4 regions of the Shewanella sp. MF05956 genome follow, and region 2 is predicted to be linked to each of the others. Evidence: predicted binding sites of a transcription regulator. Region 2 holds the regulator's gene; each other region holds the start of a gene.

Region 1 (7,590 bases), on a different contig from region 2:
TGCACAAGGCGCATTAGTCGAAGTGCGCCGCAGTAATGAGCTGCAAAGCATTGAACAAGCTCGTTATCAAAAATCGCAAAAGTCAGTACAAAATATGGCGAATGGCACCATCGATGCGCAAATGGCGCAATTGGGTCAATCTGCGGGGAGCGTCACCAGTTCATTTTTAAATGCATACAGCTACTACATAACCGGCTTACTTCACGAACTGGCTAACGAGCCAAACGATGCATTTATTGATTACCGTAAAGCCGCGCAAATCACCCCAGACAATCGTTACTTGCAACAAGATTTAGTCCGCTTAGCCAAGCAATTGGCCATGCCGCAATTTGATGAGTTTCAACAACGTTGGGGCGATGCGGTGATGCCAACGGCTGGTCAAGGGCAAGTGGTATTTATTGTTGAGCGAAGCTTTGTGCCAGAAAAACAAAGTATTACTGTACCGTTTCCGATTAATGGCAATATCCAAAGCGCATCACTTGCCACCTATCAACCGCAACGACAACTCACTACGGCAAGCTTAATTCAAGGCTTGGGTGATAATCTAGAAGCGCAAAACATTGCCAATATCGACGCATTAGCGATTAATGCCTTAAAAGAAGACCTACCTGCAGCGTTATTTCGCCAGGCGGCAAGGATTTACGCCAAGTACGAATTAAATCAAAGTGTGCAAAGTAGTAGCCGACGAGCCAACAATCAAGTTGATGCTGGCGCACTTGTGATGCAAATTTTTAACGTGATTAGCGAACAAGCAGACCGCAGAAGCTGGTTAACCTTGCCGCGCCAAGCACAAATAGCAAAGCAATTTATCGATGCTGGCGACTACGATATACGCTTAAATAACAGCCAAAATGTGAAAATTGAAGTAAAACCAAGCCGTACAACATTAATTTGGGCAATAGAGACTGGAAATCGTACCCGTTTTTATTCGATAATCATCTAATAGATGATAACCCTTATCAACTGTCACTCATCACCAATGGAATTTATTATGAAAAACTTGAAACTGATATTTGTGTTAGCCGCAGTGATAGGGCTGAGCGCCTGTCAATCTAAAGTAGAATACGGCGATGCTACTGAAGTCGAAACTGTTAACGAAAACTTTGGATCAACTGATCTGCAAGACATTGCTGCTAAAATGGTCGACAGTATGATGACATTCCCACCAGTGGTTGTTATTACCCAAAATAATCGTCCGATTATATTTGTCGATAAAATTAAAAACAAAACCTCTGAGCATATTGATACCGAGTCTGTTACCGACACGATTAGCAACAAGTTACTTCGTTCTGGTAAGTTCCGTTTTATCGACATGACAAAAGTCGATACTGTGCGTAAACAACTAGATTATCAAAATAATGCTGGCATGGTAGACCCAACAACCGCGATTAAATTTGGCCGTCAAATTGGCGCGCAGTACATGTTATACGGCAACTTATCGAGCATCGTTAAGCAAGATGGCAGCACCAAAGACGTGTACTACAAAATGACCATGCGCTTAATGGATCTTGAAACAGGCTTAATTGAATGGTCTGACGAAAAAGAAATTCGTAAGGTTAAATCGAAGTCATTTTTAGGCTTGTAATATACAAGCACATAGCAATAAAGCCGACATTGATGTCGGCTTTTTCATACACCCAATAATAAGTTAGGAACACTAACGTGAAATTGTTATCCACTGAATTGTTTAGTCCACGGGTTATTAAAACCGCTTTTGTTGCATTATGTTGTGCCAGCGTGTTCAGCTGCAGTAGCTCACTTTCAACCTCATCGTTACAACGTGACGGTTCGGCTTATATCAGCCAGGTGCAAGCGCAAGCACGTGCCAATGTGGTATCAAATGTACAATACGATTTAACCTTCTTTTTAAGTGAACACAGTCAATTCAGTGCCATCTCGACAGTACACTTTGACCTAAGCAGTGTGCCTAAATCGTTAACGCTCGATCTCAATAAAGCCAACATTAAACAATTTACCATTAACGGCACCAAGGTATACCCTAACTACAACGGCGCTTACATCGTTATTAATCAAAGTTTATTGGTGAGCGGCAACAACACTGTTGCAGTCGAGTTTACTCGTGAGCACAGCACCAATGGCGAAGGTTTACATCGCTTTGTTGACCCAATAGACAGTAAAGTTTACTTATACTCGCATTTTGAGCCAGCGGCCGCGCAACAAATGTTTGCCGTGTTTGACCAGCCAGACTTAAAAGCCACCTACCAAATTAATGTACACGCGCCCAAAGACTGGCAAGTGATCAGCGCTATGCGTGAAACTAATGTGGTCGATCAAGGCGATACCAACCTGTGGACCTTCCCTGTTACGCCTAAATTAAGCCCATATAACTTCTCGATGCATGCGGGCCCTTATAAAGTCTGGGAAGACAATTCAGGCCGCTATCCGATGCGCTTATTCTCGCGTCAATCGGTTGCCGAGCAAGTGACACCACAAGATTGGTTTACCTATACCAAACAAGGTTTAGACTTTTTTGACCGCTATTTTGGTATTGCTTACCCGTTCAAAAAGTACGATCAAGTATTAGTGCCAGACTTTTTATACGGCGCGATGGAAAATGCGGGCGCAATTACCTTCTCAGAAGATCGTTTCTTATTTAATGCCAAAATGACCGCCGAACAAAAAGAGCGTTTAGCCGGGGTTATCATGCATGAAATGGCTCACCAATGGTTTGGTGATTTAGTCACCATGAAATGGTGGAACGGCTTATGGTTAAACGAAAGTTTCGCCTCATTTATGGGCACATTAGCCACCAGCGAAGCCACCGAGTTTAGCCATGCTTGGCGCACCTTTTATGCCTCTGGTAAACAAGCGGCATATCATCAAGACAGCTTAGTCACCACTCACCCAATTGAAGTGCCTGTAGCCACTAGCCAAAATGCATTTGATAACATTGACGCCATCACCTATCAAAAAGGCGCCTCGACCATTAAACAGCTGCGACATCTTTTAGGCGAAGAAACCTTCCGCAGTGGAGTTAGTCAATATTTAAAACAATACAGCTATCAAAATGCCGAACTCAACGATTTTATTAACAGTTTAGCCAAAGCCAGTGGCCGCGATTTATCGCTATGGACCAAAGAATGGCTATACGCAGCAGGCGTTAACACCATCAAGGCGCAATACACTTGCCAAGGTAATCAAATAGACTCATTTGCAATAATACAAACCGCAGAAGACAGCCAACATCCAACTTTGCGTGAACAACGTGTACAAATTGGATTGTTTAGCAAGCAACGTTATGGCTTAGAAATGCAGCAGTCTATTGCGGTAACTTATAAAGGGGCTTATACCGAAGTTAACGAACTGATTGGCGAGATTTGCCCAGATTTAGCCTATCCAAACTACGACGATTGGGGTTTTGTTAAAGTCGAATTAGATCAAAAATCATTTACGACCGCCAAACAATTACTGAGCCAAGTGAGCGATCCGTTATTACGTTCGATGTTATGGCAAAGTATGTGGGACAGCGTGATTGACGGTAAAACATCACTGGATCAATTCTTAAATATTGCCCTGATTAATGCGCCGCTCGAAAAAGATTACACCATTTTAGGTCAAGTGCTGGATAACATGCAGCGAGCCAAAAACTACCTTGACCTTATGGCGCCGATGCATGCCAGTTATAACAGCAAAATATCAAAAGCACTTAGCCAAATGAGCTTGCGTATGAGCATGGAAAGCTACCGTAACCGTGATTTTCAACGTCGTTGGTTCGATGCCTATATCAGCTTATCAAGCCACGGTGATGCGCTTGAGCATATTCAATCGTTACTGCAAAGCAAGAGCCACATTAAAGGCTTAAGCATAGATCAAGACTTACGCTGGGCCATGATCCGCCAGCTAAACCGTTATGATTACGGTGATGCTCAAGCATTCTTGGCTAAAGAGAAGCACCTTGATCAATCAGACTCTGGTGAAAAGGCCGCGATTGCAGCCGAAGTTGTCCGCCCACAGTCATCCCTTAAGCGCCAGTGGTTAAATACCATTGAACATAACGACAGCATGGCATTTTCAAAGGTACGCGTTGCTATGTATAACCTTTATCCTGCCGAGCAAAAGCTATTGAGTGCAGCCACTGCCGATCAACGCTTTGCAAACTTAGCGCTAATGGACGATAAAGGGCCGGTGTTTATGCGCAGCTTTGCAGCGCAATTAATTCCAACCGATTGCAGCTCAAGCAATATTGATGCAATTAGCCAGGTATTAAACAGCGAAACTAGTTTATCAAAACTGGCCAGACGCGCACTGCTTGAAACTCGCCAACAAGAACAGCGTTGTGTGAACATTAAGCAAAAGCTCAATTAACAGCCTTAATTGAGCAGCCTTTTAAAACGTAAAAAGCCGGAGCAATCCGGCTTTTTTGTTAGTGAAATTAGCCTGTACGCAATGCTAATATTTTACCGATATCCAATGGTGGCTTAAATTGACTAAAAGCGGTGTGCTGTTGATCAATGGCATAGATTGACATTCTGTCGGCTAGCTCATTACCTTCAATGCCGATATGGGCTGCAACATGTTGAATGGTGAGCTTATCTTTAATCGCATCATAAAGTTCATGCGCTTGTTTAATAATATCTAGGTTAGCGATTTCGCCACCTTTGCGGGTCCAGCCTTTTGACTTCCAACCGTAAGCCCACTCGCTAATGCACTTAATAGAATATTGCGAGTCACTCATAATCTGCACGCTATGCCCGGCATCTAAAGCCGTTTTAGCCATCAATAAGGCTTGATGTAATGCATTAAGCTCTGCGGTATTGTTGGTGCCATTAGGGTTGAATGAACCATACCATAGCTCGGCAAGTTGAGCTTGACGATATACTGCAATACCAGAACCCGCTTTACCCGGATTGGGCTCACAACCGCCATCGGTGTAAATCACTACATCAAACTGCGACAGTACCGCATTGTTAGACGCTTGGGTTGCAGTACTGATGCTCGCTTTCGCCTTAGGGCTTGTCGTTTTAGTGACCGATGATTTAGCGGCTGCCTTGCCAATACTGTTGTGCGGCGACTTGGCAAAAGCCGCTTTTGCTTCAGCTTCAGTGGTAAAGGATTTGTATTTAGCTTGCGGAAACTTATCAACGGAACGTTTAGTCACATCCCAGCTGGTAAAAATACCCGTTTCGCGCCCTGCCCAAACTACATAATACTTTTTTGCCATTGTGGTTTATCCTTGCCAAATTCACATCATGCCACGATTAATTTTGGCTTTAAAACAAAACCTACAACATAGGCAGGTTTTGCTGATTGTTTATTCAAATCAATCAAAACAACAACGCACAATATGACTAGTTGACGATAATTGGGCCATCTATATGCTGATGATTCACCCCACCCGAGCCTGCGCTCACAATCTCAAGTCCTTTAGTATTACTGACATTAATGCCACCAGAACCATCACTAATGGTGACTTTACCGTTAACCTGATCGATATTAATCGAGCCCGAACCATCGCTCACTTCAATATCACCTACCACTTGTGAGATGTTGATAGAGCCAGAACCGTCTTGCAAGGTCACATCACCAGTCACATTTTTCATATTAATTGAACCAGAACCATCAGCCAGCGTCACTGCGCCAACATGGTCCATCACAATGCTACCAGAGCCATCTTTGAGTGTAATGGCGGCCGCTACATCAGTTATCTTAATCGAGCCAGAACCGTCGGTAATATCTAGCGCTAAAGCCGCTGGTACAGTCAGTAACACATCGATAAAAGGAGATTGCTCCATAAAACCGTCAGACTGAATATCGGCAACAAACATGCCATTGCCGCCTTGCTTGTTTAGGGTTAATTCAATCTCAACATCGTCGCTGTCTTTGTCGGTATAAATATCTGCGATGACTTCAATGTGTGTTTGCCCCTCTACCCCTTTAACGGTTAATTTACCCGCGCCAGTATTAACCACTAATTGATTTAGTGATTGGCTGTCTAGGGTCATTTTTTGTTGGGTATGTGTTAGTTCTGCATTCACGTCGGCAGAATCTGTTAACGAAAATATCGACTCAGCTTCAGTGTATGACGCGCCAAAAATCGTCGCACCTAATACTAAACCTACAGTTAGGCTAATGGTCGCAATACGAATAGACATAGGTTAAATTCCTTTTAAAAGAGATTCGAAATAGAATAGGCTGATACACAAGGTTAGTCGCAAACTGACTAATACATATCATCACCTTATATAACTATCACTAAGCAGGTTTCATACCAAAACAGTAAGCTGTTGTTTTAAATCGCTTATAATTATTTTATGGTAATACTCATTGAGCTAAAAAATTAAAACATCACCTAAAACAACACAAAGTGGTGAATATCACTACCCGATAAACCCAATATTGAATAACAAATATTGAACAACGAATAACGACAACTTATGACAACAATTCAACACGACCATCTTCATTGCATCGATATCATTGTCGGCTCTACCAATCCGGTAAAAATAAATGCTGCCAAAAACGCCATAGCGCAGTATTACCCCAACAGCACTGTGCGCTGCCAAGGTATGCATGCACCCTCGCAAGTGGCAGAACAACCGATGACCGAAGCCGAAACCAAACTAGGCGCCATTAATCGCGCTCGATATTGCCAACAACAGGCACAAGCTGCAGATTTTTATGTGGCAATGGAAGGCGGCGTAGATCATTTTGATCATGGTCCAGCAACGTTTGCTTATATGGCGATTATCAGTAATGACACTTTATCGGTCGGCCGTAGCGCCAACTTACCCTTACCGTCGACCGTATATGATGCTCTAGCCGCGGGCGAAGAACTCGGCCATGTGATGGACCGAATGTTTAGCACCCAAAATATTAAACAAAAAGGCGGCGCGATAGGCTTACTGACCCAAGGTTTAGCCACTCGAGAAAGCATTTATACCCAGGCGCTGTTACTGGCCATGACTCCTTTTATTAATGCGGAATTATTTAATGACTCAACACTCTAGTACTTCAAGCCACAGCGTCGACGCCATAATCCGTCCACTCACAGCGCAAGATGATGCCGCGATAGCCGCAGTGATCCGTGAAGTGTCGGCAGAATACGGCTTAACCCCAGACAAAGGCTTTAGCGTGGCTGATAAAACCCTCGACAGCTTAAGTGAGGTGTATCAAGCACAAGGCTCACAATATTGGGTGATTGAATACCAAGGTAAGGTCGTTGGCGGCGCCGGCGTTGCAGCGCTTGCGGGGAATATTGGCGTGTGCGAACTGCAAAAAATGTATTTTAACTGCGCCATCCGCGGCCAAGGCATGGCCAAAAAGCTCACTCGTCAATGCATTGAATTTGCTAAAAACCAGCAATATCAATCGATGTATTTAGAAACGACAGCGGTATTAGTTGAAGCCTTAGCGCTCTATGAAAAACTGGGCTTTAACCACTGTCAGCATTTAGGCGAAACCGGTCACGATGCCTGTGAAATCGCCATGATAATGGACTTATAGCTAAAAAGCATTCCATTAACTTACCTACCGCCGAGCTTGTTTTAGAGTGTTTTTCAAGCAGTCTTCTCCTGACAGTTTAATAGCGCTTTGCAACGATGCAAAAGCTTGGTAGCCTAAAATTAAGCA
Region 2 (7,590 bases):
CATCTAATGCCACTGCTGCGTCTGGACCTGTTGCTGTGACAGTGATCATTTTTCCGATGCCACTTTCCAACATGAGCAATCCTAAGACGCTAGCGGCACTGGCTTGTTTGTCTGCTTGAATTAGGGTGATTTCAGCATCAAAGTCAGCAGCCAGTATCGCTAGTTTTGTGGCTGCTCGTGCATGTAAACCTAATTTATTTGAGATGGTGACTTGGCGCTCAAGCATGGCTAGCACTCCACATAGGACTAAAGCTGATCTTCACTGATATTTAGCTCTCTGTGGCGGGCGTTGACTGTGTGTTTACTGCCTTGTCTAAATCGCTTAGCGAGTTGGTCGGTGATATAAACTGAGCGATGTTGTCCGCCTGTACAGCCGATGGCGATGGTTAAATAACTGCGATTATTACGCTCTAAATGTGGCATCCAGGTTTCGAATAGATTTTCGATTTGCCAAATAAACTTATTCACCAGAGGCTGACGGCCAAGAAACTCTTGCACAGGCTCATCAAGACCTGTTAATGGTCTTAATTCTATTTCCCAGTGCGGGTTAGGTAAAAAGCGCACGTCGAACATAAAGTCTGCTTCGGTCGGCATACCGTGTTTAAAGCCAAACGATTCAAAATTAATCACTAACTCTTTATCAACACTGCCAAGCAATATTTGTCTTACTTGATCGCTTAGCTCGTAAATATTGAGTGCCGATGTATCGACATAGTGATCAACCATTTTGGCGATAGGTTCGAGTAAGCGGCCTTCTAATTTAATCGCTTCTTGTAATGAAATATGGTTTTTAGATAGCGGGTGTAATCTGCGGGTTTCGCTGTAGCGTTTAAGTAAAACTTTGTCGCTAGAGTTTAAGAAAAAACTGGTAATTTCGGTATCAGGTTGCAGTATTTCAAGTTGTTCTTGAAGCACTTTGCCTTGTTCGGCAATATTGCGCACATCAACACTAATCGCTACTAGGTCATTACTGCCTTTTAACTGAGCCAATAAGGTGCCAATTAGCGGCAATGGCAGGTTATCAACACAGTAATAGCCTAGGTCTTCTAGTACTCTTAATGCTACTGATTTACCTGAGCCTGACCGTCCTGATACGATAACAAGTTTCATGCCGTAATTACCTGATAGAGTTCTGTTGAATCGTGGATTTTACGCAGCTGTTTTAGTACTTGTTTGTCGCTGAGTTTTTGGGCCATCGAGGATAAGGTGCTTAAGTGTTGTTGGCACTGATCTGCAGGAACTAATAATGCAAATAAGATATCGACAGGTTGTTTATCGATGGCATCGAACGAAATGGGTTCTTCGCATTTTACAAAGATCGCAATAGGGTGATCGATTGTCGTTAATCGGCCATGAGGTATTGCAATACCATTACCTATACCTGTGCTACCCATTTTTTCTCTTGCGATAAGGCTTTCAAACACCTCTTGCGAAGACAGGGTCGGGTACTGGGCAGCGACTAAATCGCTGATAAGTTCCAGTACCTTTTTCTTACTGCCCGGTGTGGCACAGGTGGTGCATTCCGGCTGCAGGATGGTACAAAGTTCCATCGTTAGTGTTTTGTATACTTCTCTTTGTGTTTAATTACCTGACGATCGAGCTTATCTATCAGGGCGTCTATTGCTGCATACATGTCTGTATGTTCTGACATTGCAAAAATTTCTCCGCCCTTTAGGCTGACTTTAGCTTCTGCTTTTTGTTGTAATTTTTCTACGTTGAGTACAACGTGAACATTATTGATCTGATCGAAGTGTCGTTCAAGCTTTGAAAACTTTTCCTGAACGTATTCACGTAAAGATTCGGTTATTTCAACATGATGCCCTGATAAATTGATCTGCATTACACTTCTCCATTGTTGAGTGATTTATAAACTCTTACGTTGGTTTGAGGGCGGTATCATCATTGCCTCACGGTATTTTGCAATCGTACGACGAGCAACGTTTATGCCCTGTTCGGCCAGTAGTTGAGCCATTTTGCTGTCGCTAAGCGGCTTTTTCTGGTTTTCTGCTGCAACCAACTTTTTAATAAATGCGCGGATTGCTGTCGATGAACACTCTCCGCCATCATCAGTGCTGACATGGCTAGAGAAAAAGTATTTTAACTCAAACAACCCTCGTGGGGTGTGCATGTATTTTTGAGTGGTCACGCGCGAAATGGTCGATTCATGCATTTCTACGGCTTCAGCAATGTCATTTAATACCATAGGTTTCATGGCTTCTTCGCCATATTCGAAAAACCCTTGTTGGAATTGCACAATGCAATTGGCTACTTTTAACAAGGTATCGTTACGGCTTTCAATGCTTTTGATAAACCATTTAGCTTCTTGCAAATGACCTCGTATAAACTGAGTATCAGATGGGTTTTTACTGCTGCGAGCCATTGCTGCATATTGCTGATTAACACCTATTTTAGGCATGTTATCTGGATTGAGTTCAACAACCCAACGGCCATTCTTTTTAAATACTGTGACATCAGGGATCACGTATTCGTCATCGACGGCAGTAATCAATAAGCCAGGACGCGGATTAAGAGATTGAATTAAGGTAATGGCATCACGTAACTCATCTTCTTTTAAACGCGTTTTACGCATTAATAATCTAAAGTCACGCCCAGCGATTAAATCCAAATAATCTTTGATGAGCATTCGCGCATTTTCAATGTGCGGGGTTGAGTCTGCATATTGTGACAGTTGAATGAGTAAACATTCACTAAGGTCACGTGCAGCAACACCTACGGGGTCAAAATGTTGAATTCGCTTTAACACCGCTTGAACCTCATCAAGCTCAACATTTTCATCGCCCATAGCTTCTAGTATTTCTTCAGTGCTTTGGGTTAGATAGCCGCGTTCATCTATTGCGTCAATGATGGCTGTTGCGATGGCAAGGTCGGTGTCTGAAAATGGCGTTAAGTTTTTTTGCCACTCTAAATGTTCATATAAGCCTTCGGTGGTTTCCCCTTGAAAAGGCATATCATCGTCGCGCATGCTGGCACTACCAGACCCTGACATCGGTGAGGCGGTATAGACTTCATCCCAGGTCGTGTCCATGGGCATGTCGTCCATGGTTTCTTTACTGATGGATTCTGTGGTGTCGATGGTTGAAGTATCTTTTTCGACACTCACATTACTGTTGTCACTGAAGTCTGTGTCTGATTGATCGCGACTTTCTTTTAAGGGATCTTTAGCTTGAGAAAATTCATCTTCTATTTCAAGCAATGGATTTGAGTCCAGCGCCTGTTGGATTTCTTGCTGTAGCTCCAATGAAGATAATTGCAGCAAGCGGATGGCTTGCTGCAATTGAGGGGTCATAGTGAGATGCTGACCCATTTTAAGTTGGAGTGACGCTTTCATTTACCGCTTATCCCTAGATGATTTCCATAAAAATAACAATCTCGAAAAACTGTAATGGGGTGTCACGTACGTCAATGACATTTCACGCAATTTAGGTATCGTTCAATGGAATGAATTAGATAGGCTAAAAGGCGTATACCCAATCAACTTGAAGATACGTGTTTCAGAGCTTCACCGTGTTTTCAATACTAGGCGCGTTAATGCGGTAATGTAGGCACCTTATAAATTAACGCAACAACGTAGTGGGAACACGGTGAAACTCCCAAGGGGCAAGTTTTACACGCGTTCATGCTGTGTTATTGATTTTGGAAAGGGAACGACCATTAACCGCAATCAATGCCTTGCCTAAACGCGTGTAAATTCTTGCTGAAATCGAGTATCTTCAGGTTGTTTGGGTATATAACCTAACTATAGCTTGAATTGTTCACCTAAGTACACCGCTCGAACTTGTTGATTGCTCAAGATCTCTTCAGGTGTTCCTTCGGCAATTAAATTACCTTGGCTTACGATGTAAGCTCTTTCACATACATCGAGTGTTTCGCGAACATTATGGTCGGTGATCAGTACGCCTAATCCACGACTTTTTAGCTGTTGGATAATTTTTTTAATGTCGATAACCGAAATCGGATCAACACCCGCAAAAGGTTCATCAAGCAAAATGAATTTAGGGTTAGCAGCGAGTGCTCGGGCAATTTCGACTCGACGGCGTTCACCGCCAGACAATGACATGCCTTGGCTGTCGCGAATGTGAGTAATGTGAAACTCTTCCAGTAAATGCTGGAGCTGTTCAATACGTTCGTCATTACTGAGTTCTTTGCGGGTTTGTAACACCGCCATGATATTGTCGTGCACGGTGAGTTTTCGAAAAATACTGGCTTCTTGTGGTAAATAACCAATCCCTTTACGGGCTCTAAGATGCATTGGGTCAGCGGTGAGATCGTCATTATCAATTAATATACGGCCTTTATCACTTTTGACTAACCCTACAACCATGTAAAACGTGGTTGTTTTACCGGCACCATTAGGGCCAAGTAAACCGACAATCTGCCCCGTTTTTACAGTTAAGCTGACGTCTTTTACAACTTGACGCGCTTTATAGCTTTTGGCTAGGTTTTCAGCTGTTAAGGTAATTTGGCTCATGGTTTTATCTGCTTGTTGACAGGGATCTCAGGCAGCTTTTGTTTTGGCGCTGACTCGTCTTGGAAATTTTCTGGTTGAATAATCGTGATGACGCGATCTTGGCCTTTACCGGTACTCTCAGCAATTAACTCTTGGGCTTTAATGTTGTATTTAATTAGGTTGCCCGTGACCTGACTGCCTGCTTGGTCTAGCTTGGCATTACCGGTTAACGTCAGAGTTGTTGTGGCGAGATCGTAACTGATTTCGTTGGCACTGGCGGTACCGATGTTACCGTCGTCGAGTTCTTGAGAAAATGTCGCGGGTTTACCCGTCGCGATTAAGCGTTTGGATACGCCATTTTTGGGGGTAAATGCGCGTAATTCGTCAGCATTAATATTAATCGTGCCTTGGACAATAGTCACGGGGCCATTAAAGACAATTTGATTGTTTTTAATGTCGGCAGATTGGCTCACTGCAGCAATTTTCAATTCTTGTTTGAGATCACCTTGTTTTGCCATTGCTGGAATGCTCAGCATGCAAAGTAAGCCACTTAATAGTAATGCGGCATTGGCGCGAGGATGTCGATTATTGTGACTCATATGTTCCTTCTACTTTGCTTAGTAGCGATAATTTTTGCGTATTCAAGTCAGCATGTAGGCCTAAGCCTTGGATCATAAACCCTTTACCTTTGATATACACCATCTCTTGTGAGCTGCCTATCATGGTCGTTAAATCTAGGGTGACTGCTTGTGTGGTCACTGACTGTAACGGTTCTTCAATATCAATTGCATCGATAATAACATTATTTTCTAAGCTGACTTTATTGCTCTGTTTATTTAATTGTCCTTTGTCAGCACTGAGTTGCCACTGTGCTTTACCATTTTCTGGGTAAATTAAATAAACGGGATCAGTAAAGTGGGTGATATCGCTGGAAGCATAATGCTCCATATGCTTCGCGGTGACTTTACTGGCAATCAAACCTTGTTCATTGTATTCGGTTGTGCGTAAGTCGTTGGCGACAAAGTCCGGACGCTCAATACCTATCACTTTTACGGCATCCATTTCACTGCGTTTTACTTGCGTTTGCCAGTACAACACAAGGGCAAGGCCGAAAAATGCCGCTATCGCGATGGTAACTCTATTCATATACTCATACCGTGGGCACTTGTGAATTTGTCTTGGCTTAATAATAGTAAATCTGTGAGTTCACGCAATGCACCATGGCCACCATTGAGACTCGTCGTCATATGGCAATGTTGTTTAACAAATGGGTGACCGTCGGCCACACAAACCGCAAGACCCACGGCTTTCATCACAGGTAAATCGACCATGTCATCACCAATGTAAGCCACTTCGTCTGGGGTGACATTATATAAAGACAATAACGCTTCAAATGGTTCAAACTTATTATCGATGCCTTGATAAATGTGTTTAACCCCCAGTGCAGTCATACGGGTTTCAACAATTTTAGATTTACGGCCTGTTATCACGGCGACATGAATGCCGCTAGTGAGGGCAGATCGCACGCCATAACCATCGCGAGTGTGGAAAGCTTTTAACTCTTCGCCGGCATTACTAAGGTAAATTCGGCCGTCAGAAAACACGCCATCAACATCGCATATTAACAATTTGATTTTTTTAGCACGTTGCCAAATATCATCGCTGATTGGTCCGTAAAAACCTGAGTGAGTGTTTGTGTCTGACATGGTTAAATAACTCCTGCTTTAACCATATCGAGCATATTTAGCGCGCCGATCGGTTGATGTTGTGGGTTAACGACAATCAGTCCGTTAATATTTCGTTCTTCCATGATTTGCAGTGCTTGTGCCGCTAAAATACCGCTAGGGCTAGTGACACAATTTTTGGTCATTACCTGCGAAATAGGTGTGGTGCGTAAGTTAACTTCGGCATCGATAATACGGCGCAAATCACCATCAGTAAAAATACCGACTAGGGTATTCGTTTTATCGACTATGGCGGTCATGCCAAGGCCTTTTTTCGATATTTCGTACAGTGCTTCAGTAATGCAGATGTCATCGTTTACGCTCGGTAAGCTTTCACCCTGATGCATCACATCTTCAACTTTTAATAATAATTTACGGCCTAATGAACCACCCGGATGCGATAGGGCAAAATCATCTCGAGTAAATCCTTTTGCTTGCAGTAATGCAATGGCGAGTGCATCACCCATCGCCAAGGTCGCGGTGGTACTTGACGTTGGCGCTAATCCAAGTGGGCATGCTTCTTCTTGAACTTGAATACAAAGATGGATTTTTGAGAGCCTTGCCATATTGGACTCTGGTTTACCAGTAATCGCGATGACAGGAACGCCCATGCGTTGAATCACAGGCAATAAGGTCAGGATTTCGCTTGATTCACCAGAGTTTGAGATGGCCAATACAATGTCATTTTTATCTAATGCGCCTAAATCGCCATGACTTGCTTCGCCAGGGTGCACAAAAAAGGCTGGTGTGCCTGTGCTGGCAAATGTCGCCGATATTTTATTACCAATATGGCCTGATTTACCCATGCCCATGACAATAACTTTGCCCTTGCATTGCATAATGAGTTCGCAAGCCTGGCCAAACTCTACCGAGTCAACATATTGATATAAATTATCTAATGCCGCTTTTTCAATATCGATGACTTTGCGGCCCCATTGGCGAAACTGAGTTTGATCTACCATGCTTGTCTCTCTTTTGGCTTAATACCTAACCTTTATGCTCCAACTTAATGGGATTGAAATACAACAATTTGGTACGCAATAAAGGTGATTAATAATAGGACGCCATGCCAACGAGTCAGTTGTTTTTTGGCGCCACTGGATAAGACTAAAACGGCTAACGCTGCACTTGTGCCTAATACCATGTAGAAATCTCTCCCACTGGCTTGTGCATCTATCACCCCAGGGGCGATAAGCCCTGGTATCGCGAGTACCGCTAATATATTAAATAAGTTAGATCCAACGATATTGCCTATTGCTAAATCATCTTCTTTTTTTAATACCCCAGCAATACAGGCGGCAAGTTCTGGCAAACTGGTCCCCACAGCAATAATGGTTAAGCCAATGACCAAATCAGAGAGCCCATAAAATTTGGCAATCCCGACAGCACCATCTACCA
Region 3 (7,590 bases), on a different contig from region 2:
AGTTTATTATCAAGAATTAGGCTTTACGATAATTTTAATAACAAATGTATCCTTTTGGGTGACAGTTAACTACAAGGCCCCGCTATGTCGAGCATTTTAGATTCAGTAAACAAACGTACCCAACTTGTTGGGCAAAACAGATTAGAATTACTGCTGTTTAGGCTTAATGGTCGTCAGCGCTTCGGTATTAACGTGTTTAAAGTTAAAGAGGTCCTGCAATGTCCTCCATTAACCACATTACCTAAATTAAATCGATTTGTTAAAGGTGTCGCTCACATTCGTGGTACAACCATTTCGGTCATTGATTTAAGTGCTGCAACCGGTGGCCGTCCACTCACGTCGACTGAAAATTGTTTCATTATCATTTCTGAATACAACCGCAGTGTGCAAGGATTCCTGGTGAGTTCCGTTGAGCGTATTATCAATATGAACTGGGCTGCAATCATGCCACCACCACAAGGTGCAGGGCGTTATTCTTATTTAACGGCAGTAACCGAAATTGAAGGCGAGTTGGTTGAGATTTTAGACGTAGAGAAAATCCTTGATGAGATTTCTCCGGTTAAAACCGCGATCAGTAAAGAAGTGAACGAAACGCTAACCATCGATAGAGAACAGCATTACCACATTATGGTGATTGACGACTCAGCCGTGGCACGCAAGCAAATTATTCGCTCACTCGAATCGCTAAATCTACAGATTGATACTGCCAAAGATGGCCGAGAAGCTTTAAATAAACTTAAAGCTATCGCGGCTGAAATGGACGATGTATCGCACGAAATCCCGTTAATTATTTCCGATATCGAAATGCCAGAAATGGACGGTTATACCTTAACGGCTGAAATTCGTGACGATCCAAAATTGAAGAATATCAAAGTGGTACTACACACTTCACTCAGTGGCGTATTTAATCAGGCGATGGTGCAAAAAGTGGGCGCAAACGATTTTATTGCGAAATTTAACCCAGATGAATTGGCCGCCGCAGTAAACAAACATTTGAGCTTATAACTGTCTATAATGACAGCGTGTAAATTATTAAGCGCTATAAGCTTACTTATTTTAGGATGTTAATGTGACAGATAAATCACTTGCTGAAGCAGAGTACAATCAATTTAGACTGTTTTTAGAACAGCATAGCGGTATTGTGTTAGGCGAGAATAAACAATATTTAGTGCGTAGCCGTTTGGCCCCTTTGATGGGTAAGCATAACTTACCCTCATTATCAGAGGTGGTTAAAAAGTCGATGAAACCGACTGAGCGCCAGTTACGTGCTGAAGTGATCGACGCGATGACAACCAATGAAACCTTATGGTTTCGTGACCGTTATCCTTTCGAGTTACTGCATAATACCTTATTACCTGAGTACAGTAAGTTAGGTCGTCCATTAAAGATTTGGTCGGCTGCTTGCTCATCAGGTCAAGAACCCTATTCTCTCGCCATGACGGTACTTGAATACCAACAACGTAAGCCTGGCGCACTGCCTGGCGGAGCATCTATTCAGGCAACGGATTTATCGCCTTCTATGCTTGAACGTTGTAAAAATGCTGAATACGACAGTTTAGCGTTAGCGCGTGGTTTATCTGATGAACGTAAGCGTCAGTTTTTTGATGCTTTACCGTCGGGCAACATGAAACTGAAAGACAATGTGAAGCGTCTGGTTAACTTTAGAGCTCATAATCTTCTTGAAAGTTATAGTTTATTAGGTAAATACGACATTATCTTTTGTCGTAATGTGCTGATTTACTTTGCACCAGAGGCAAAGGCTAAAATTTTGCGGCAATTTGCTGCCGCACTTAACCCTAAAGGGATTTTATTCTTAGGTGCGTCAGAATCTATTGCCGGTTTAACCGAAGAATTTAATATGGTTCGTTGTAATCCTGGTATTTACTATCAAAAGAAAACCTAGTTAAATAAATAGCTTACTAGCTTTATCATGCCGGCATTCGTCGGCATGTTCATTTAAAATACTTATTCATCCTTTATTGAAATTGTTGGCATAACCCTTGCTTTAATTCTATCAGTTAGCTGATGGAGGCAATTTTATGGCGATTAATTTCGATAATGCATTAGGTGTTCACCAATACTCGTTGGGCGTACGTTCTCAAAGAGCAGAAGTGATTTCAAGTAATATCGCCAATGCCAATACTCCTCATTACAAAGCGCGGGATGTGGATTTTGCTTCTGCGATGAAAGCCGCGAGCTCTCATCAAAATGGCTTAAGCATGAGTCAAACCACCGAAAAGCACTTTGATTTAACGTCATTAACACAGCAACACGTGCAATACCGTGTGCCGACTCAACCCGACACCGGCGATGGCAACACAGTCGACACGCAAAAAGAACAATCTGCATTTATGCAAAATGCGCTCGAATATCAAATGTCACTGGGTTTTCTTGAAAGTAAATTTAGTGGCATGCGTAAAGCATTGCGAGGTGATTAATCATGAGTTTATTCAATATCTTTAATGTTTCTGGTTCAGGGATGTCGGCGCAATCTGTCAGGCTTAATACCACGGCCAGTAACATTGCCAATGCAGACTCAGTGTCGAGCAGTGTCGATAAAACCTATCGTGCACGTCATCCAGTTTTTGAAGCAGAAATGGCCAAAGCCAGCAATCAGCAAAATCAATCTCCTGGAGTGTCGGTGAAGGGCATTGTTGAAAGTGATAAACCGCTAATTAAAGAGTACTCGCCAGATCATCCACTTTCTGATGCTGACGGATTTATTTACAAGCCAAACGTGAATGTAATGGAAGAAATGGCTGACATGATTTCAGCTTCGCGGTCTTACCAAATGAATGTTCAGGTAGCAGATGCCACTAAATCAATGCTGCAACAAACGCTCAATATGGGTAAATAGTTTTGATTTTTCAAGGAGGCAGCTATGAGCCTAATTAATTCTTACAGTCAGTCTTTACCGCAAACGTCAAGCAGTGCATCAAATACGAGTGCAGTGACCAAGAGTTCAGTGCAGAGCACTACTACGTTAACCACGGGTAATTCGTTTCTCGATTCAATTCGGTTACCTGAGCAGAGCGCGGTTCCTGAAGCGAATGATCAGCTGTTAAAGCAAGAAGACTTCTTTGCATTGCTCAGTCAGCAGTTATCAATGCAAGACCCATTTGAGCCTGTAGACAATGATCAAATGATTGCCCAAATGGCATCATTTTCTACTGTTGATGGTATTTCAAATCTTAACGATGAAATTTTAAACCTCAATACTGTGATGAGCTCAAGTCAGGCATTGCAAGCATCGAGTCTCGTTGGCCGTAAGGTATTAATCCCTTCTGATACTGGGATTATTTCCGCTGAGAGTCCTGGTATAAATGGCGTGATTAGTACGCCATCGGCCATGGAAACTATTACCGTGAGTGTACAAGATGAATCCGGACAGCTCATTAAAACCTTTAGTGTTGATGGTAGCGCCGGCGGTAACATTGATGTGTCTTGGGATGGACTGGATAAAAATGGTTCGCCAGTAAAAGAGGGATTGTACTCTATTAAGGCGAGCGGGAAAGTCGATGGCGAAGCCCAGGACTTAGCAGTATCTACTTATGCCCATGTTAGCAGTGTGTCGTTAGGCACCGCTGCAACAGGGGCTATTTTGAATTTGCGCGGAGTCGGCGGTATTAAGTTATCTGACGTACTTGCCGTATCTGAAACTTAACATTATCTACAGTTTACTAAATAAACGTGTTGATTATGAATAAAACCTTTGAGGTGAATTATGTCATTTAACATTGCATTGAGTGGTATCTCTGCCGCGCAAAAAGACTTAAACACAACGGCAAACAACATTGCCAACGTAAACACTGTCGGCTTTAAAGAGTCGCGTGCTGAATTTGCTGACGTGTACGCAAACTCAATTTTTTCTAATGGTAAAACGGCGGTCGGCGGCGGTGTATCAACTTCGCAAGTGGCACAGCAATTTCACCAAGGTAGTTTACAATTTACCAGCAACTCATTAGATATGGCGATCAGTGGCGGCGGCTTTTTTGTTACCTCTTCTGGTGTTGGCACTCAAGATTTATCATACACTCGAGCAGGCGCTTTTAAAGTCGATTCAGACAACTATATGGTCGATGCCGCAGGTAACTTTTTACAAGGTTTCCCTGTAGATGACGAAGGTAACTCAACTTCAGTAAGCTTAACCACAACCAAACCTATTCAAATTCCAGATACTGCTGGTAGTCCAGTTAAAACGGGTGTGGTTGAATTGCAAATGAATTTAAATGTCGGCGAAGATGCGTTAGATCCTAGCGCATTTGACCCAGACAATTCTGACACCTACAACAATTCAACCTCAGTAACCATCTATGACTCATTAGGTGAGTCGCATATTATGACCACCTATTTTGTGAAACCTACAGGTGGCTCATATACAGGGGAGAGTAACTGGCTTGCATTTTATGCTGTTGATGGTGAGCCGGTTAGTGTGGAAACTCCAGGGAGTTATCAAATAGATGCAGATGGCGATGGTGTTGGTGATGGTACCCTTAGCGAAACTGCAACAGCAACTAACCCAAGTGGTACAGGAGCTTGGAATGGTGCAGTGATTTCGTTTAACAATGTTGGTTCTTATACAGGGACTAATCCTTCGCCGATCACTACTGTAACACTTGGCACACCAGGTGCCGGTGTATTAGACCCAGGCTCAGACGGTACTCAAACACTTGAAGTCAGATTTGATAACCCAACACAATATGCTTCGCCATTTGAAGTGACTGCATTAAGCCAAGACGGTATTACCGTTGGCCGTTTAACCAACGTAGGCATTGGCTCGGATGGCTTAATTACTGCCAGTTACAGCAATGGTTCAACTGTGCCATTAGCGCGTGTTGCGTTAGTACGTTTTGCTAATGAGCAAGGCTTAACCCAGGTGGGTAACACCTCATGGAAAGCCAGTTTAGACTCAGGCGAAGCATTAGCCGGTGAAGCTAATAGTGGTACCTTTGGTAGCATTCAGTCTTCTGCGCTTGAGCAATCAAACGTTGATTTAACCACAGAATTGGTTGATTTGATTACCGCTCAGCGTAACTTCCAGGCTAACTCTCGTACCCTGGAAGTGAACAACACTCTAAACCAAACAGTGTTACAGATCCGATAATTATTTATTACTCCGCGTAATCGATAAACAAGGTGTTGCCGTTGTCGGCAACACCTTGCCATTTAAATAATACACCGCCTTCACTATCGTAAAACTGCTGTTTTTTTGACTCTTAATCACTCCCTCCTTCTATTTTTACTCCTTTACATTCAGCGTGTTGAATATAACTCACTAGCAACAAACTTCATTGGCATGATGCTTGCTATAACTCTACATATATTCATTTTGTAGAAAGTTTGACGGAGCAGCAAATGGACAAATTTCTTTATGTTGCCATGAGTGGCGCTAAGCAAGGCATGAATGCCTTAGCGGTCAGTGCTAACAACCTTGCCAACGCCAATACTGACGGTTTCAAGGCTGACATGACTCAAGCTCGCTCTATGCAGGCGTTTGGTGAAGGTTTACCCAGCCGCGTGTTTTCAATGATTGAAAGCCCAGGCAGTAACTTTGCAAGCGGTCCCATTGTCACCACGGGTCGTAATCTTGATGTCGCCGTTAAAGGCGATGGATGGATAGCCGTACAAGCCGCCGATGGCTCAGAAGCATATACCCGAGCAGGCAGCTTAAAATTTGACAGTACTGGTTTGCTGGTAAACAGCAGCAACCGCCCGGTAATGGGCGATGCAGGGCCAATCGTATTACCACTGCCCATTGAACACGTCGAAATTGCTGCCAACGGCATTATCTCAGTGAGACCTCAAGGCGCAACCGCAGAAGTCATCGAAGAAGTCGCCCGCATTAAACTGGTTAATCCAGGTAACAATCAAATGATGCGCGGTGAAGACGGTTTATTTCGTCTTATGGCCGGCGGTAACGCGCCAACCGATCCCAATGTTGCAGTAGAAAGCGGCGCCGTTGAAGGCAGTAACGTCAACCCAGTACATGAAATGGTCGCAATGATTGAGATCCAGCGTCAATACGAGATGCAAGTCAAAATGATGAAGAACGCCGAAGAAATCGATCGTGCGTCGACTTCCTTGATGAAAATTAGTTAGGAGTAATTATTATGATTCCAGCGTTATGGATAAGTAAAACTGGTGTTGATGCGCAGCAAACAAACATCGCGGTCATTTCTAACAACGTGGCTAACGCCAGTACGGTTGGATTCAAAAAAAGTCGCGCTGTGTTTGAAGATTTACTGTATCAAACAGTCAATCAAGCCGGCGGCGTCAGTGCCGACAACACCAAGTTACCTAATGGCTTAAACATTGGTGCCGGTACCAAAGTGGTCGCCACCCAAAAAATGTTTACCCAGGGCAGCATGCTCACCACCGACAACTCATTAGATTTAATGATTGAAGGCTCAGGCTTCTTTGAAGTGCAAATGCCAGACGGCACCGCAGCTTACACCCGTAATGGTCAATTTAGCCTGGATGATACCGGCCAAATTGTGACTCCTGGTTCAGGCTATGTGGTGCAACCCGCCATTACTATCCCAGACGATGCCACCAGTATTACTGTGTCAGCAGAAGGTGAAGTGTCGGTGCAAATTCCAGGCACTGCAGAAAGCCAGGTGATTGGCCAGTTAACCATGACCGACTTTATTAATCCGTCAGGGTTAGACCCATTAGGGCAAAACCTCTACACCGAAACCGGTGCCAGCGGTACGCCCATTCAAGGCACTGCATCGCAAGATGGTTTAGGTGCCATTCGTCAGGGCGCGTTAGAAACCTCTAACGTCAACGTGACAGAAGAGCTAGTGAACTTAATTCAAGGTCAGCGCATTTACGAAATGAACTCAAAAGTCATTTCAGCGGTTGACCAAATGTTGTCTTACGTTAATCAGAATCTCTAAGGAGCTATCATGATTAAATACATAACGTTAGCGTCGATGATTTTATTGGCAGGCTGCAGTTCTACACAAAAAAAGCCCATTGCCGATGACCCATTCTATGCGCCGGTATACCCAGACACGCCGCCGACGCAGGTAGCCGCAACGGGATCTATTTTTCTTGATACGCAAGCATCGAGCTTGTTCTCCGACATTCGTGCGCATCGCGTCGGCGACATCATCACCGTCACGCTAAAAGAGTCTACTCAAGCCAAAAAAAGCGCCAATAATGACATCTCTAAAGGCAGTGACTTAAATGTTACACCTGTCTATGCCGGCGGTAAAAATGTGTCTATTGGCGGAGTGCCAATTGACCTAGGCTACTCAGATAGCATGAACACCAAGCGTGAAGCAGATGCCGACCAATCTAACAGTTTAGATGGCAGCATTTCGGCTAACGTCATACAAGTGCTCAGTAACGGCAACCTGGTTATCCGCGGCGAAAAATGGATTTCAATTAATAACGGTGATGAGTTTATTCGCGTTACCGGCATGGTTCGCAGCCAAGACATCAATCCAGACAACACCATCGATTCAACCCGTGTTGCCAATGCTCGTATTCAATACAGCGGCACTGGCACATTTGCAGACTCACAAAAAGTGGGTTGGTTGAATTCGTTTTTCTTGGGTGACTGGTGGCCTTTTTAAGGAGTAA
Region 4 (7,590 bases), on a different contig from region 2:
ACCAAAAGCGATATTAGTCATATTCTTAAATCATTTAGCGTCATAAATGGCAGTCACATAAAGCGCTCAATGTCATAAATGACACTTTACCTGTACTCGCCTCTGTTAATTAACAACACCGACAATGAGAACAATAAAATTAAAATATAAATTAATTTTATTAAACAGTAGCTTACGGTTTTATTTAGTCAATTTAATACGACCGAAACAAAGTTGGCCCGCCCATTGCTATTACAAAGCAAGTTTGTAATCTAATTTTTAGATTCAAATTACCCTAACTTAATTCATTTGGAGTAATAACATGACTGAATCAATCGTATCTTTCCCACAACTTAACCGCCCTGCACCTGCGTTTAATACTAAAACGACTCACGGTATGCGCTCGTTAAATGATTATAAAGGTAAATGGTTAGTATTATTTTCACACCCTGCTGACTTTACCCCTGTTTGTACTACTGAGTTTATGGGTTTTGCTCAACGTGCAGGTGAGTTTGCCAAGCTGAATACTGAACTTTTAGGTTTATCGATTGACAGTATTCACTCTCACATTGCTTGGGTACGTAACATTGAAGAAAACTTTGGTGTTGAAATTACGTTCCCAATCATTTCTGACTTATCAATGGAAGTCGCCAAAGCATACGGCATGATCCAACCCGGTGCTAGCGATACCGCGGCGGTAAGAGCGACCTTTATTATTGACCCTGAAGGTATTTTACGCGCAATGGTGTATTACCCAATGAGCAATGGTCGCTCAGTTGATGAATTTGTACGCCTCGTTAAAGCATTACAAACAAGTGATGCAAATGGTGTAGCCACCCCTGAAAACTGGCAGCCTGGTGATGATGTCATTGTTCCACCACCAGCCACAACAGCCGACGCCAAAGCACGTTTAGGCCAAGGATATGATTATGTAGATTGGTACTTCAGCAAGAAATCTCTTTAATCCGTTACTGCACAGGGGGTATCCCCCGCCCCTGTGCATCTTTTTTATAGGAGATTTGTAATGAACTCAACATTTAGTGTCCATGAATTTTTAGATGATGACAGTGAAACATTCACCTATGTTATTGCAGATAATGCCACACGCTTTGCGGTGATTATCGATCCGGTTTTAGACTTTGATTATAAGTCCGGGCGAACAGACACCCGCAGTGCTCAACGTGTTCTGCATTGGGTTGAACGCCAAGAATTAAGTGTTAAATGGATACTTGAGACTCACGCACATGCAGATCATTTATCTGCTGCCAGTTATATCCGCGATCAAATTGGTGGTCAAATAGGTATTGGTGAACACATTACTCAAGTGCAACAAACCTTTAAGCAAGTCTTTAATCTTGAAAGTGATTTTTTACCCAATGGCAGCCAGTTTGACCGGTTATTTAAACACAATGAATTGTTGCAAGTGGGCAATATGACTATTCGTATTATGCACACACCTGGCCATACCCCTGCTGACTTAGCTTACATCATCAATGAACAAGCCGCTTTTGTCGGCGACACCATATTTATGCCCGATGTAGGCACTGCTCGTTGTGATTTCCCCGGTGGTGACGCCAACACTTTATATGACTCAATTCAATCGTTGTTTAGCTTGCCTGAGTCTACAGATATCTATGTTTGTCATGATTATCCAACTGAAGGTCGCAGTCACCAGTTTAAAACCCAAGTGGGCCAACAAAAAGCCAACAATATCCATGTTAAAAATGGCATCAGCAAAGCTGAGTTTGTGTCGCTACGTCAAGCTCGTGATGCCACCTTACCCATGCCAAGACTGATATTACCGTCTATTCAGGTCAATATTCGCGCGGGTAACATGCCAGCACCTGAATCGAATGGCACTGTGTATTTAAAAGTGCCGATTAACTTACTTTAAAACAGAGGTTATCAATATGATACAAGCCGTTTTAGGTGCGTTAGTGATTGGCTTAGTGCTGAGCATGCTGGGTTCTGGAGGTTCAATACTCACGGTCCCTGTGTTGTTATATCTTGTTGGGATGCAACCAGAGCTCGCAATAGCATCGTCTCTTTGTATTGTCGCAGCCATTAGCGCGGTGAGTAGTATCGGGTTTATTAAACAAAAAATGGTCTCATGGCCACATGTTTTTTTGTTTGGTGTACCCGGTATGGCGGGCACGTATTTAGGTGCTTGGATTAGTACCTATTTTACCAGCCAGATCCAACTGAGTGTGTTTGTGGGATTAATGCTGATCGGTGCGGTGATGATGTGGCGCAAACAAAATGCTGAATTCACCCAAGGCAAACTCAAGCTCGCTAACGTGCTATTGCAAGGATTATTAGTCGGTGTCGTCACAGGTTTTGTGGGTGTCGGTGGCGGATTTTTAATTATCCCTGCCTTGGTATTGCTCGGCGGCATTGAAATGTCGTTAGCAGTGGGTACCAGCTTGTTGATTATCACCATGAACTCTTCAATGGGGTTCATTAAATATTACAGCTTGTTGTCTGATAAAGGGCTGCAATTCGACTGGCCTGTTATTGCCATCATGATTGCTGGCGGATTTGTCGGAAGTTTAGCCGGACAGAAGCTCACCCAATACCTCCCTAAAGCCACATTACAAAAAGTATTCGCGGTATTTTTAGTGGTAATGGCATTGTTTATTACAACTCAATCAATTATTTAGTATCACGAGGCACACATGAAAACTGCTCAAGAATATATTAGTGAAATCAAAACAACGATTGCTGAAGTCAACACGCAGCAATTACTCACAGCAATGTTAAATCCTGACATTATCATTATTGATGTGCGCGAACATGAAGAGTTTTTAACTGGCCATATCGAAGGTGCAGTTAACCTACCTCGGGGTGTATTAGAAATGAAGATTCATGAGCACCCATCAGTTAGTCATCATTGTGAGTGGGTTTTAGCGTTAAATGAGTTGGCAGACAAAGAGATTTATCTTATTTGCCGTACGGGCGGACGCTCTGCTTTAGCTGCTGCCTCGTTGCAGAACATGGGCTTTACCAAACCGTTATCGGTTGCTGGTGGCATGATGCAATGGGAGCAAGATGGCTTTCCCGTGATACCTCATAAAATATAGTCTGAGATTCACGGCTTTAACTCATAACGTCACTTTAAACCAAAGCTTATCCTTAAATTAACGCTCATAAGCATCAGTGTGAAGACATGAAGGTTTAGAGATGAGTTAATATGAGTGAGTCAGTACAGTGCATAAGCATATAAAAATGAGCCATTTATGGCTCTTTTTTATTATTGATTGTTAATGCTATTGCTTATTGCTTAATGCTTAATGCTTAATGCTTAATGCTTAATGCTTAATGCTTAGCAGTACATTGTTACCATTGATTAAGCGGAATTTTTAGAAAGTAATTATCTTCACCTTCTGGGGGCGGTAAGTGTCCTGCCCTAATGTTGAGTTGTATTGCAGGTAATAACAATGATGGCATCGATGTACCTTGATGTTGCTCTTGGTGCAATTGAATAAACTCATCCAAACTTATTTTACCGCCTACAACCCGATTAGTGCGCTTTTGAGCCAGGATTGAGGTTTCAACTATGTTGCTTTGTGTCCACGCAGTTTGCGGCTGATGACCAACAAATACCCGGGTGCTATTAGGCAAGGCTAATATTTTTTGAATGGAGTGGTATAACGTCGCTGCACTGCTGTTGGGGAAATCAGCACTCACGGTACCAATGTCGGGTGAAGCAATAACATCACCAACAAATACGGCATCTTCGATAAGGTAACTCACGCATGCAGGTGTATGCCCTGGAGTATGCATGATGTGTACATCTAAGTGACCTAACTTAATCAGCTCTTCATCAACAAACAACTGGTCAAACTGTTCACCATTACAATGAAAGCTGTCATCCAGGTTAAGGATCCGCTTAAACATATGTTGCACTTTAGTGATGTGCTCGCCGATACCAGTAGAACCACCGCGTTTCTGTTTGATATAACATGCAGCAGAAATATGATCGCAATGAGCGTGGGTTTCTAAAATCCATTCAAGCTCGTAGCCATTACTGTCTAGATAGTCAATCATACTGTCTGCTAACACAGTCGTTATTTTACCCGAGGCAATATCAAAATCTAACACAGGGTCAATAATGGCGCTTTGACGCGAAGCAAGATCGGTCACCACATAACTCACAGAGTGACTGCTTGGGTGATAGAAGGGATCGATGCGGATTTTACTCATGAACAATTAACTCCCAACAAAAAGCATTGCATTTTTGTTAGATAAAACCCTAATTCAGCCTTTATTTAGCGACATATCAAGGCGGTTATTAACTACAGCATAATGTTAACTGAAAACAAAATAGTAAACTGCGGCGAGGGTCGCAACAAAGGCCCTTCGGCCGCAGAATATGTGATATCGCGGGGTTGCGTTGGCTAATAGAGATTACCCATTAATACGCCATTAACATAACCCACCATACGCTCACCTTAAGGTTTGCCACTTATGGTTTTCAATTGTTCTGTACTGCTGATGACCTTTTGTAATGAAAATGCACCGCGTAAGTCGCCTAATTCAAAGTTTATGGCTTTATCGTCTGGATAAGCTTGTTTAATTAGCGTGCTTAGCTCTGGAGTAATGTTACTGCCATGGCAGCCTAAACACAGTTCTTGTGTTGGAATGGCTTTCATATAACGAAACTCAGTCGTGTCACCGTTAACAATGTATTCACTCGCAACAATTGGGGCATCAGCGGCTTGCTTGCCTGCGGCTTTTGTTTGTTCAAATTGCGTTAACTGTGCCAACTCCCAGGCATCTGGTGTGTTATCACTATTACGCACGCGCAAACTGGTTCGTTTGAGTGTCCAACCGTCTTTAGAGTTTTCAGCAGCAATGCTAGGGGCAACTGACTTGCACACAGACACACCGGCAGGAAGTCCACCTTGCTTAATAGCAGCTTGTAGCTGCCCTTTTAATGCCTGACTAAATTGGGCAATTTTTTGATTGGCTTCTTGCTCAAGTTGTTGTTCGGTTAATGGTTGTGCATTGACCATGGAACTGACACAAGATAAAAGTGCAATACTGCTTATGGCTAGGGTTTTAACAAATAAAATATTAGGAGTCTTTGTTGCGTTCATTATTTTTGTTCCTTTTCCTCTTGGGACCAGATGCGGTCTTGAGATATTCAAGGATCTACTTACAAACTTTGTGCCATGTCGCAAAATAAAATAAAAAGCCTATTTTATAGCGCTATAGGCTAAATAGTCGTTATTGATTTAATGTCCGCGACGTATCTTGTTGACAAAAATGTCACACACTGTCATTTTTGGTGGCATTAATGACAGCTAATTTAGCGCGCATGTTTATGAGAGCTAGCACAATGAAAAATACTACCGTTGTACAATCGATGATCAACGCAATAGATAAGCCGGCCATATTCATCACCCCCGATTATATTATCCATGCCGTAAACCAAGCGTATATTGAAACCTATGATACAGAGGTAACGTTAGGTAAAAGTCGTTGTCATCAAATATCTCATCACAGCGATGAACCTTGTGACAAACATGGCGAGGAATGTCCGTTACAGCAGTGCCAAAAAACAACGCGCGCAGCAAACGCCGTTCACATACACAGTACTGCTCAAGGTAAATCGTATTGCGACATTTTAATGAAGCCCATTAAAGATGATGCAGGCATGATCATGGGCTTTCTTGAGATTTTAGATTCCATTGACTATGCATCAACTGAATCAAAAAAAGACACCATGGTGGGCCAATCGGCTCCGTTTAAACAAATGCTCAATAAAATCAACCGAGCATCGCAATCAAACATCGCTGTATTGCTGCAAGGTGAAACAGGTGCGGGTAAAGAGTTAGTCGCAAAAGCCGTACACCAAGCCAGTAATAGAAGCGACAAACCATTTGTGGTCATTGAATGTACCGGACTGAGCGAAAATCTATTTGAAAGTGAGCTATTTGGTTTTGAAAAAGGGGCTTTTACTGGCGCGACCACCAGTAAAAAAGGACTCATTGAAATTGCCCATGGTGGGACAGTTTTTTTTGATGAGATTGGTGATGTCCCCATGAACATGCAAGTTAAGTTATTGAGGTTACTCGAAACACAATGTTATCGAGCGGTAGGTGGCTTAAAGCAAAAACGATCTGATTTTAGATTAGTCAGTGCCAGTCATAAAAACTTACTTGAATTGGTGGATAAAGGTGAATTTAGACGAGATTTGTATTATCGCATCGCTGGTTTCCCAATATACCTACCCTCATTGCGTGAGCGACAAGATGACATTCCAACCTTGATCAATCATTTTATGAAGTTGTCAGACTATAAACACAAAAAGTTTTCAGCCAATGCGTTACAACTCCTTAGCAGTTACTCGTTCCCGGGTAATATTCGCGAACTAAGAAATATTATTGAACAGTCTGCGCTGATTGCTAATGAAGATTTGATCCACAGTAGTGATTTACCTGAAAGCATCAATGCAACCGCCAGCAAAGCAGCGACTCAACATACACCAGGCTTTGATGCTAGTGCAGTTAATCTCACTGAGACGAAAATGATGAGTTTAGATGATCTTGAATCCGAGTATTTATCGCAAGTGTGTCTACAATTTACAGGTTCGCCCGCCGAATTGGCCATCATACTCAATGTCAGCGTGCGAACCTTATATCGTAAATTACAACGATACGGTTTAAAGCTGTAAGCTTGCGTGATACTTCTGCTGCAATGTGAGCGCTTAACGAATAAAGTATTACTTTTAACTACGGTGTTAACTCTCACATTCAGATCAAGCACCTAACTCTAACACTAAACACTAAATTCTAAATTCTAGCCACTTCACTTCTGGATTCAACACTCTGGCAGCTCAGCTCAGATGCTCTACTCAAGCGCTCAACTAAGACTTTCACTTGAGTCGTTTAATTCGCACGTAATAACGAATGTTTTTTCTGGCAACAGCGCTTGATATGCATGGGTTCGCTTAAGTCTATATCACTTTCGCCATGTTCATGAGAATCACAATGTCCACCATGACAACCACTTTCACCATGGTTATGATCGCAACATCCGCCTTTACCTTGTTTAGCGATATGCTTAGTTGAAGGTCTGCCCTGCGATGCATCAAGGTATGGTTCACATTCAGCTAAGTGTTCGTTGGCAAAATAAGCAATCTCTGTACGACCATTTTTGGCATGAAAAACATCGAGTTGTTGGTTAAGTAACTTAGACAACAATTGTTGGCCAATATTTCTCATAATCACTCGGGTCGCGCCATGGGCTTTGATAAGTTCAACTAACTTACGTTTACCTTCACAGCCATCGCTCAATGCCGGATTATCAAATCGCGCAACAATACTGGCTTGTTCATTAACCATAATGAAACTCTCTGCTTTGCTAAAATGGTTAGCAATATGCTCATCTTTAATAGGTATGACTGTAATCATTATGTCCTCTCTTGCAGTTAATTCACTGCGATAATTAATATTTTTTGGTACCAGTTACCCAATCCTTTTTAGATTACGCACACAAGTAAATGGCATATGCTATTTATATACTCATTAATAGCATATGCCAAATACTTTTTTGTTATTTTGATTCTTACATCACAGTGTCTTCATACAATCTTGTTTGAGGCAC

Evidence for each region. The regulator sigma-54, encoded in region 2, starts transcription at its own class of promoters, with help from an activator protein. The targets are predictions, from matches to a motif close to GTTGGCACGNNNNTNGNNT.
Region 1: a site for sigma-54 is predicted at 6,216-6,234, ahead of AC19MX_RS16365 (DUF4097 family beta strand repeat-containing protein). Genes of this name have one in related genera too.
Region 3: a site for sigma-54 is predicted at 5,291-5,309, ahead of flgF (flagellar basal-body rod protein FlgF). Genes of this name have one in related genera too.
Region 4: a site for sigma-54 is predicted at 5,138-5,156, ahead of AC19MX_RS07830 (Tll0287-like domain-containing protein). Genes of this name have one in related genera too.

What each region holds. Positions count from the first base shown of each region.
Region 1 covers NZ_JCAYNV010000015.1:67,681-75,270, forward strand. The annotation lists gene AC19MX_RS16345 (COG3014 family protein) at 1-943, shown strand, start outside; gene lpoB (penicillin-binding protein activator LpoB) at 992-1,585, shown strand; gene pepN (aminopeptidase N) at 1,663-4,326, shown strand; gene AC19MX_RS16360 (ribonuclease H1 domain-containing protein) at 4,394-5,182, opposite strand; gene AC19MX_RS16365 (DUF4097 family beta strand repeat-containing protein) at 5,310-6,113, opposite strand; gene yjjX (inosine/xanthosine triphosphatase) at 6,396-6,968, shown strand; gene AC19MX_RS16375 (GNAT family N-acetyltransferase) at 6,952-7,464, shown strand.
Region 2 covers NZ_JCAYNV010000003.1:260,436-268,025, reverse strand. The annotation lists gene AC19MX_RS04895 (HPr family phosphocarrier protein) at 1-226, opposite strand, end outside; gene rapZ (RNase adapter RapZ) at 247-1,110, opposite strand; gene ptsN (PTS IIA-like nitrogen regulatory protein PtsN) at 1,107-1,550, opposite strand; gene hpf (ribosome hibernation promoting factor) at 1,553-1,840, opposite strand; gene AC19MX_RS04875 (RNA polymerase factor sigma-54) at 1,865-3,349, opposite strand; gene lptB (LPS export ABC transporter ATP-binding protein) at 3,758-4,489, opposite strand; gene lptA (lipopolysaccharide transport periplasmic protein LptA) at 4,486-5,067, opposite strand; gene lptC (LPS export ABC transporter periplasmic protein LptC) at 5,054-5,614, opposite strand; gene kdsC (3-deoxy-manno-octulosonate-8-phosphatase KdsC) at 5,611-6,174, opposite strand; gene AC19MX_RS04850 (KpsF/GutQ family sugar-phosphate isomerase) at 6,177-7,154, opposite strand; gene AC19MX_RS04845 (calcium/sodium antiporter) at 7,199-7,590, opposite strand, start outside.
Region 3 covers NZ_JCAYNV010000016.1:97,934-105,523, reverse strand. The annotation lists gene AC19MX_RS17055 (chemotaxis protein CheV) at 85-1,005, shown strand; gene AC19MX_RS17050 (CheR family methyltransferase) at 1,070-1,903, shown strand; gene flgB (flagellar basal body rod protein FlgB) at 2,040-2,438, shown strand; gene flgC (flagellar basal body rod protein FlgC) at 2,441-2,857, shown strand; gene flgD (flagellar hook assembly protein FlgD) at 2,882-3,664, shown strand; gene flgE (flagellar hook protein FlgE) at 3,725-5,104, shown strand; gene flgF (flagellar basal-body rod protein FlgF) at 5,356-6,099, shown strand; gene flgG (flagellar basal-body rod protein FlgG) at 6,111-6,899, shown strand; gene flgH (flagellar basal body L-ring protein FlgH) at 6,909-7,583, shown strand.
Region 4 covers NZ_JCAYNV010000005.1:229,317-236,906, reverse strand. The annotation lists gene AC19MX_RS07855 (peroxiredoxin) at 302-943, shown strand; gene AC19MX_RS07850 (MBL fold metallo-hydrolase) at 1,004-1,873, shown strand; gene AC19MX_RS07845 (sulfite exporter TauE/SafE family protein) at 1,890-2,639, shown strand; gene AC19MX_RS07840 (rhodanese-like domain-containing protein) at 2,655-3,059, shown strand; gene AC19MX_RS07835 (MBL fold metallo-hydrolase) at 3,316-4,182, opposite strand; gene AC19MX_RS07830 (Tll0287-like domain-containing protein) at 4,431-5,078, opposite strand; gene AC19MX_RS07825 (sigma-54 interaction domain-containing protein) at 5,321-6,658, shown strand; gene AC19MX_RS07820 (NifB/NifX family molybdenum-iron cluster-binding protein) at 6,873-7,397, opposite strand.